4 regions of the Promicromonospora sp. NPDC023805 genome follow, and region 1 is predicted to be linked to each of the others. Evidence: riboswitches for the same ligand, from Rfam matches in the RefSeq annotation. Region 1 holds a riboswitch; each other region holds the start of a gene.
The links. A riboswitch is a leader RNA that binds a small molecule or an ion and turns the genes downstream of it on or off. The one in region 1 is predicted to bind thiamine pyrophosphate.
Positions count from the first base shown of each region.

Region 2: it holds a riboswitch for thiamine pyrophosphate, as region 1 does, so the genes downstream of both, AB0F70_RS15610 (thiamine-binding protein) here and AB0F70_RS18775 (thiamine ABC transporter substrate-binding protein) in region 1, are expected to answer to the same signal.
Region 3: it holds a riboswitch for thiamine pyrophosphate, as region 1 does, so the genes downstream of both, thiD (bifunctional hydroxymethylpyrimidine kinase/phosphomethylpyrimidine kinase) here and AB0F70_RS18775 (thiamine ABC transporter substrate-binding protein) in region 1, are expected to answer to the same signal.
Region 4: it holds a riboswitch for thiamine pyrophosphate, as region 1 does, so the genes downstream of both, thiC (phosphomethylpyrimidine synthase ThiC) here and AB0F70_RS18775 (thiamine ABC transporter substrate-binding protein) in region 1, are expected to answer to the same signal.

Region 1 is NZ_JBFAAH010000019.1:93,554-95,744, forward strand. Features, by position in the region: gene AB0F70_RS18770 (iron ABC transporter permease) at 1-88, opposite strand, end outside; gene AB0F70_RS18775 (thiamine ABC transporter substrate-binding protein) at 94-1,194, opposite strand; TPP riboswitch at 1,189-1,293, opposite strand; gene AB0F70_RS18780 (DUF4235 domain-containing protein) at 1,331-1,612, shown strand; gene AB0F70_RS18785 (PAS and ANTAR domain-containing protein) at 1,664-2,191, opposite strand, start outside.
Region 2 is NZ_JBFAAH010000014.1:147,644-149,834, forward strand. Features, by position in the region: gene AB0F70_RS15605 (ABC transporter permease) at 1-473, opposite strand, end outside; gene AB0F70_RS15610 (thiamine-binding protein) at 470-763, opposite strand; TPP riboswitch at 858-982, opposite strand; gene AB0F70_RS15615 (Gfo/Idh/MocA family oxidoreductase) at 1,105-2,085, opposite strand.
Region 3 is NZ_JBFAAH010000020.1:46,489-48,679, forward strand. Features, by position in the region: gene dxr (1-deoxy-D-xylulose-5-phosphate reductoisomerase) at 1-218, shown strand, start outside; gene thiD (bifunctional hydroxymethylpyrimidine kinase/phosphomethylpyrimidine kinase) at 324-1,220, opposite strand; TPP riboswitch at 1,210-1,306, opposite strand; gene AB0F70_RS19110 (aspartate aminotransferase family protein) at 1,414-2,191, opposite strand, start outside.
Region 4 is NZ_JBFAAH010000002.1:286,117-288,307, forward strand. Features, by position in the region: gene thiC (phosphomethylpyrimidine synthase ThiC) at 1-1,211, opposite strand, end outside; TPP riboswitch at 1,206-1,311, opposite strand; gene AB0F70_RS04730 (C39 family peptidase) at 1,483-2,191, shown strand, end outside.

The DNA.
Region 1 (2,191 bases):
AGACGGCGAGGAAACCGAGGGGGACGGCGACCGCCGTCCCCCAGAGCAGCGGCGCGGGCCGCAGGCTCAGCCGACTCAGCCGATTCAGCCGATTCAGCCGACTACGGTCTCTGTCCACCGCTCTATCCACTCGTCGCGGTGCTCGCTCACCTCGGCGGGCGCCACCTCGAACGGCGCCTCGGCCTGGGGTGCGAACTTCTCCCAGTCGGCGGGCAGCTCGGTAGCGGGGTCGGCCGGGTACATGTACATCGACTCGGGCAGCGCGGCCTGGGCGTCCTCGCCGAGCAGGAAGTCGACGAACGCCTGAGCACCCTCCGGGTTGTCCGACCCGGCGAGCACTCCCGCGTACTCGACCTGCCGGAAGCACGTCTCGAGCAGCGCGCTGGTGGTCGACTCCGAGCCGTCCTCGCTGACGGTGAAGGCCGGCGACGTCGCGTACGACAGGACGAGCGGGCGCTCGCCGCCCTCATCCGCACCCGAGAAGTCCACGTAGTAGGCGTCCTCCCACGAGTCGGCGACCTTGACGCCGTTGTCGACCAGGGACGTCCAGTAGTCCTCGAACCCGTCCTCGCCGAACGCCCCGACGGTCGCCAGCAGGAAGGCGAGCCCGGGCGACGACGTCGCTGGGTTGCTCACCACGAGCAGGTCCCGGTACTGCGGGTCGGCCAGGTCCTCGAGCGTCTTCGGCACCTCGAGGTCCGACTTCTCGAACCAGGCCTCGTCCGCGTTCACGCAGACGTCGCCCTGGTCGATCGGGGTGAGCGCCCCGCCCAGCTGCTCGACGCCGTCGGGCAGGTCCGCCGGGGTGTACTCCTCGACCACGCCCGCCTCGAGCGCGCGGGAGGCGAAGGTGTTGTCGATGCCGAACACGGCGTCGCCGAGCGGTGCGTCCTTGGTCAGCACCAGCTGGTTCACCAGGGTTCCGGCGTCGCCCGCCGCACTGACCTCGACGGTCAGCCCGGACTCCTCCTCGAACCGCTCGACCACCTTCTCGTCGAGCGCCCAGGAGTCGTGGGTCACGAGGGTCACGGTGCCCGACGCCGCCGGGTCGCCCGCGCCGGCCCCGGAACCATCGGACCCAGAGCCACCGGAACCAGAGCCGCCGCAGCCGGCGAGCAGGAGCGCCACGGAGAGCGCTCCGGCGGCCGGACCAGCTTGGATCGTGCCCGCGTGAGCACCGGAAAGACGCAACATCGTGCCTCGACTTCCTCCGCCGGTCTGACCCGGATCAGGTTCAAGGGTCTGCGGTGTTCCGCACTCTCAGCGCCGTGTGGCGCTCCCCTGTCGTGTCCGGCCAGCCTACTGGCCGGTCGAGCGCTACCGTGTGGAAATGGCCAAGATTGAGACGGAACAGACACTCGCCGAGAAGGTCGGCACCCTCGCCCTGACGCTCGCGGCCGGCTGGGTCGCGCAGAAAGCGGTCAGCATGATCTGGAAAGGCGTGACCGGCAACGACGCGCCCAGCAAGGCGGACGACCCGGAGCTGGACCTGGTGCAGGCGACCGTGTTCGCGGCCGTGGCCGCCGGCACCGCGGTGCTCGCGAAGCGCATGGCCTCGAAGGGCGCGTCGACGGCGGCACTTCGACTCGCCGCCCGCCGCGCCGCGCGCTGACCCGTCGGATGCCCGGCCGGGGATCACCGGGCCGGGCATCCGGTCGCAGGTTCAGCCGGACGTGCGCGCCGACACCTTGCGCGGCCGCCGGGTGAGCAGGGGGTCGTGCCCGCGAGGCCGCCCCACCGGCTCGACGCCGTCCAACGCACGTGTGAGGGCTTCCTGCGTGATGCCCGTCCGCTCGCGATCCGCCCCCTCGCGATCGGCCCGCAGCCCGGCCATCACCTGGTCGGCGGCCAGCCGGAGCGGGATGTCGACCCGCTGGGCGGCTTCGTGCAGCAGCTGACCGGCGGTCTCCTCGCTCACCCCGCGTACCGCCATGACGACGCCCTTGGCCTGCTCGATCACCGCCTGGCTGACGAAGGCCCTGGTGACGACCGCCTCGGACCTGCGCGCCAGCGCCTCCTTCTGGACGGGCGTGACGTCGATGACGTACCCGACCAGCTCCGGCGACCGGTCGGGGCCGCTGCGTCGGCCCTGGCCGATGACGACCACCGAACGTGTGCGGCCCTTGCGGTCCACTATCCGGTGCGCGCACGCGAACGGCCGACCCGTCCGCAGGGCCTCGGCGGCGGCCCG
Region 2 (2,191 bases), on a different contig from region 1:
ACCATGTCGGCGTGCTCGGCGTCGACGGCGCGCATCGCGCCCACCGCCGAGACGAGCACGGGGAAGAAGACGGTGAGCGCCACCAGGACGATCTTTGGCAGCAGGCCGAAGCCCGTCCACAGGATCATCAGCGGCGCGAGCACCACTACCGGCACCGTCTGCGTCAGCACGACCAGCGGGTACAGGGCGTCGCCGGTCACACGCGAGGCGGTGACCAGGATGCTCAGGACAAGGCCCGCGACGGTGCCGAGCACGAGGCCGGCGACCGCCTCGGTGAGCGTCGTCAGGACGTGCGGGCCGAGCAGCGGCGCCACCTCGACGGCGGTCAGCGCCACCTGCGACGGCGCGGGCAGCACGAACTCGGGCACGCCGGTCAGGCGCACCGCCGCCTCCCAGACGGCCAGCAGGACGACGACGGTGAGGAGCGGGGCGATCACCCGCCGCGCCCCCCACCGCCGAACGCCCGTGCTCACGCCCGGAACTTGGTGATGAGTTCCGAGATGGTGGGACCACCGGCGTCGGCGGTCTCGCTGACCTTGATGTTGGACTGGACGCCCTCGGCGCCCGCCTCGATCGTCGCCTCGTGGACGGCGCGCAGCAGCGCCCACACCTCATCGGGGTTGCCCTGGACGAACGTGCCCATGGCGCCCACCTCGTAGGTGAGTCCGGACGCCTGGATGACGGCGATGGCGGCGTCGACGTACGCGTACTTCGCGTCGGGCGTGCCGCTGGGGCGGGGAGAGACCTGGATCTCGGCGAGCATGTGTGCGACCTCCGTGCACGGGCACACCAGAGGTCGCCGGTTCCTGACAGAGGCGCCGCCGCGTCCCCCTTCGGGGACGGCATCGACCGAACGCCCGCGCCGTCAGGCACGTCCTTCCGCTGGCATTACCCAGTTCAAGTGATCGGGTCGACGGCGTCGGGCGCGATGCCCAGGCCATACCTCTCAGCCCGGCTACCCCGAGCTCCCCGCGTTGGCGAGCACACGCTACATCTCCGCACGGCAGATCCGGAAGCGCACCCCCTTCGAGGCCTAGGTTCCTCCGCTCTGAAACGGTTCAGAAGGGAGCAGCCTAGGCCTCGAAGGGGGTGCCGGCAGTGGGGCTACTCGCCCGGGTACTTCAGGCCGATCTGCTCGCGGATCGTGTCCAGCGTCGCCATGATCGCTACCGTCTCCGCGCGCGGGAGGAGCGGGCTGTCGAGCTCGCCGGCCGCGACCAGGCGCTCGGCCTCGGCGGCCTGGAACTGCATGCCGCGGCCGGTGATCTCGGCGGTGAACGTCTCGGTCTCGGTGCCCTCGGCGTCGTACACGTGGACCGTCGTCTGGCTGTACCAGACGGCGTCGATCTCGATGCGTCCCTCGGTGCCCAGGATCGAGGCCCGGTTGGGGCCCTTGGTGTCCGACGCCGAGATGGTGGTGGCGACCCGGGCGCCGTCGTAACCGAAGATCGTGGCGATGGTGGCGTCCGCACCCGTCTCCTTGAACGTCGCGTGCGACTGCACGGTGAGCGGCTCACCGAACAGGTCCCAGGCGAACGAGACGGGGTAGATGCCCAGGTCGAGCAGCGAGCCGCCGCCGAGTGCCAGGTCGTTGATGCGGTGCGCCGGGTCGTCCGGCAGGTCCTGGGTGTGGTCCACCATCAGGGTCCGGACCTCGCCGAGCACACCGGAAGCGATGATCTCGCGCACGCGCGCCATGTGCGGGAGGAACCGGGTCCACATGGCCTCGAGCGCGACGAGGCCCTTCTCCTCGGCGAGCTCCATGATCTCGCGCGCCTCGGCGGCGTTGACCGTGAACGGCTTCTCGACCAGCACGTGCTTGCCGGCCTCCAGCGCGAGCTTCGCGGCCTCGGCGTGCATCGGGTGCGGCGTGGCGATGTAGACGATGTCGACCTCGGGGTCGTTCACGAGGTTCTCGTACGAGCCGTGCGCCGTCCGGATGCCGAAGCGGTCGGCGAAGGCGCGCGCCTTCTCCAGGGACCGTGACCCCACCGCCTGCACGGTGAAGCCGTTGTCGTTCAGGTCTGATGTGAAGGCCGAGGCGATCCCGCCGGCCGCCAGGATGCCCCATCGCAGGTGTGTCATACGTTCGAGCGTAGTGCCAGCGCTGAATACGCCGAAGTGGAGGTCCGCGAAGCAGAGCGCCGGTCCGAGTCTCCCCGGCGAGCAGCAGCTGCGCCACCCGCTTCCA
Region 3 (2,191 bases), on a different contig from region 1:
GCGGCACGCACCCGGCGGTCTACAACGCGGCGAACGAGGTGTGCGTCGACGCGTTCCACGACGGCGCCATCGGCTTCCTCGACATCGTCGACACGGTGGCCGCGGTGGTGGAGGCGCACGCGACGACGGACGCCGGCGACGCGGCTTCGGTCGAGGGCGTCCTGGAGGCCGACGCCTGGGCCCGCGCCCGGGCGGCGGAGCTCCTCAAGTCGGCCTGACGCTGCCGTCTCCCGGTCCCTCTCCTTCGAGGCCTAAGTTGCTCCGCTCTGAGACGATTCAGAGCGGAGCAACCTAGACCTCGAAGGGGTGGATCGACCGACCCATCAGCCGAGGGTGCGGGTGGCGAAGCTGTGGTCGACCGGGCCGTGGCCGTGCCAGGGGCCGGGCGTCGTGCCGGTGCCGCCGATGAGCAGGTCGTCCGCGGCGCGCAGGGCTTCCGTCAGGTAGTCCTTCGCCATGCGTACGGCGGGCTCCCACCCGTCGTGCCGGGGGCGCAGGACGGCGCACGCCGAGCTGAGCGTGCAGCCCGTCCCGTGGGTGTTCCGCGTGGGAATCCGCTGGGCGGTCAGGGCGACGACGCCGTCCGGACCCGCGAGGTGGTCTACCGACTCCGCCGATACCAGGTGCCCGCCCTTGACCAGGGCGAACCGTGCCCCGAGCTTGAGCAGCGCACGCGCCTGGTCGGCCGCCTCACCGTCGTCCCGGGCCTGTTCGGCGCCGAGCAGCACGGCTGCCTCCGGCAGGTTCGGCGTGACCAGGTCGGCCAGCGGCAGCAGCTCGTCGCGCAGCACGGCCTCGGCGTCGGGCGCGAGCAGGCGGTGGCCCGACGTCGAGACCATCACCGGGTCGAGCACCACGTAGGGCGCGCGCCCGGCGCCCCGCAGGTGCCGCAGCGCCGCCGCGACGGCCCGGGCGACGGCGGCGTCCGTCGTCATGCCGATCTTCACGGCGTCCACCGCTACGTCGGCGAACAGGGTCTCGAGCTGCGCGGTCACCATGTCGGCTGGCACGGGCAGCACTCTGGTCACGCCGGTCGTGGACTGGGCGGTCAGCCCGGTGAGTACCGCGCAGCCGTAGCCGCCGAGCGCGGCGAACGTCTTCAGGTCGGCCTGGATCCCCGCGCCGCCGGAGGGATCCGAGCCGGCGATCGTCAGCGCCACGGCGGGGTGTCCGGGCGGCCGGGTCCGGACGACGGCGTCGTCGGGCAGGAGTGAGCCCATGAGGCGTCCCTTCGCTAGCACTACCTAGATCAGGTTCCACGGGTACGTCTCAGCCGGGCTGGTGCCCGGCGCCCCGCGCCATTTCGGCCCCACCCTACCCAGCGGTCCGTCCGGCCCTGTGCTGCGGTCCGTCCACGAGCAGGTCGATCATGCGCCGTCGGCCGGCGGAGCAGCGCGCGGCCGCCCGACCAGGTCACAGCTTGGACCAGGCCTCGCTCAGCACGCCCCGCAGGATCTCCTCGATCTCGTCGAACTCGGTCTGCCCGACGGTCAGCGGCGGCGCGAGCTGCACCACCGGGTCGCCGCGGTTGTCGGCGCGGCAGTACAGGCCTGCCTCGAGGAGGGCCGGAGTGACGTACTCGCGCAGCAGGCGGTCGGCCTCGTCGCCGGCGAAGGTCTCCCGGGTGTCCTTGTCCTTGACCAGCTCGATCGCGTAGAAGTACCCGGCGCCGCGCACATCGCCCACGATCGGTAGGTCGTGCAGCCGCTCCAGGGTGGTCCGGAACGCCCGAGCGTTCCGCTTGACCCGCCCGGTCAGGTCCTCCGCCTCGAAGAGGTCGAGGTTGGCCATGGCGACCGCGGCCGAGACCGGGTGCCCGCCGAACGTATATCCGTGGCCGAAGCTCGTGGACCCGGTGGCGAACGGCTCGAACACGCGGTCGGAGACCAGGCACGCGCCGATCGGGGAGTAGCCCGACGACATGCCCTTGGCGCAGGTGATCATGTCCGGCACGTAGCCGAAGTCGTCGCACGCGAAGATCGATCCGATGCGGCCGAACGCGCAGATGACCTCGTCCGAGACCAGCAGGACGTCGTACTTGTCGCAGATCTCGCGCACCCGCTCGAAGTATCCGGGCGGCGGCGGGAAGCAGCCGCCGGCGTTCTGCACGGGCTCCAGGAAGACGGCGGCCACCGAGCCGGGCCCCTCCATCTCGATGAGCGTCTCGATCTGGTCGGCGGCCCACCGGCCG
Region 4 (2,191 bases), on a different contig from region 1:
TGCTGCCGCTCCACGTTCTCGCGCACCAGGTGGAACGGGACGTGTCCAGGTCCCTCGACCATCACCTGGACGTCGTAGGCCCAGGCCCGCTTCGTCAGCTCGGCGAGCGTGTCGAGCTCGGCGAACTGCGCGGCGTCGTTCGCGTCGGCGAGCGATCCGGGCCGCAGGCCGTCGCCGAGCGAGAAGGCGACGTCGTACCGGGCGAAGATCTCGCAGAGCTCGTCGAAGTGCGTGTAGAGGAAGTTCTCCTGGTGGTGCGCCAGGCACCAGCCGGCGAGGATCGACCCGCCGCGCGAGACGATGCCCGTGACCCGGTCGGCGGTGAGCGGCACGTATCGCAGCAGCACGCCCGCGTGCACCGTCATGTAGTCGACGCCCTGCTCGCACTGCTCGATCACCGTGTCGCGGTAGATCTCCCAGGTGAGCGCGCCGGCGTCGCCGTCGACCTTCTCGAGGGCCTGGTAGATCGGCACGGTGCCGATGGGCACCGGCGAGTTCCGCATGAGCCATTCGCGCGTGGTGTGGATGTCGTCGCCCGTGGAGAGGTCCATGACGGTGTCGGCGCCCCACTTGGTGGCCCACTCGAGCTTTTCCACCTCCTCCGCGATGGAGCTGTGGACGGCGGAGTTGCCGATGTTCGCGTTGACCTTGACCAGGAACGCCCTGCCGATGATCATCGGCTCCGACTCCGGGTGGTTCACGTTGTTCGGGATGATCGCCCGGCCGGCGGCCACCTCGCTGCGCACCAGCTCGACGTCGCAGCCCTCGCGCACCGCGACGAACCGCATCTCGGGCGTGATCACGCCCTGGCGTGCGTAGTGCATCTGGGTCACGGTCCGGCCGGGGAGCGCCCGGCGGGGCCGACGTCGTTCTCCCTGCCACTCCTGGCTGGCGGCACCGCGGCGCAGTGCGCCGCGCCCGTCGTCGGCCAGTGCCCGATGGCGGCCGTCGTACTCCTCGGTGTCTCCGCGCGCCACGACCCAGGGTTCGCGGGCCGGCGCGAGGCCGCGGACCGGGTCGGAACCGGGGCCCTGCGTCCGGTAGACCCGGACCGGCTCGTTCGGGGCGCCGTCGGGCGACGGCGCCAGCGTGATCTCCGTGACCGGCACCCGGAGACCTGTGTCGTCCTGCGGTGTGCTGTACCCGCCGTCGTGCTCGTGGTCGCGCTCGTACTGGTAAGCGAGCGTGCGGGACTGGGACTTCTCCATCATGAGACTCCTGCTTCCTACGCCGGTGTTAACCGGACAGGTTCAACGGTCCCGGGCCGTACAGCCCGATCTCAGCCCCTGCGTGAGGCACCCGTGGGATCGCCGCCGAGGTTAGCACTGTCCGGCACTTTCCTTCTGCCCCGCCGCCCACCGTGATAAGCAAGGCCCGACGGCTCGCTCACCCCAGCAGGGAGCCCGGGACATGGAGGCTGGAATGCCGGTACGGAACAACCTGCGAACGAGGGCGTTCGCGTTGGCGGCTACGGGGGCTCTCGTGGTTCAAACAGGGATCGTGGCGGGTGCGGTGTCGGCGGCGGGCGCTGAGGTGAGCCCTACGGCGTCGGACAACCAGATCACCCTGACCTCGTGGGACGGGCGCCGGGAGCTGCTCGCGGGCGAACGCGACGGACTGCGGTTCGACGTCCACGGCGGGCTCATCCTGCCCCGCGGCGGTGACCTCGTGGACTACACGGACCCGTACGGCGACGGCACGCCCGTCACGTACGAGACCGGCACGTGGACCTCGCCCGTCGTCGAGACCGGGTACCCGATCAAGCAGGCCGTGCCCTCCTGGAACGCCGACACCCCCACGGGCACCTGGGTCGAGGTGGAGTTCCGCGGCCGCAAGGCTGACGGGGCCTGGACCAAGTGGTTCGTGATGGGCCGCTGGGCGTCTGGCGACGACTTCGCACCCGCCAACGGGCGCGTCGGCGACATCCACCGCACCTCCCTGAACGGCCAGGGCGACACCGACGCCGCCCTGTTCACCGACACGTTCGTCGCGAGGGCGGGCTTCGAGCCGAACGCGTTCCAGACCCGGGCCAGGCTGTACCGGCCGCAGGGCGCCAAGGTCTCGCCGCGCCTGGCGTCGGTGAGCACCATGACCAACGAGAACCTGCCCGACGAGCACTACACGGGCACCAGCGACTTCACGCTCGGGCGCGAGGTGTCGCTCGACGTCCCGCAGTACAGCCAGAACATCC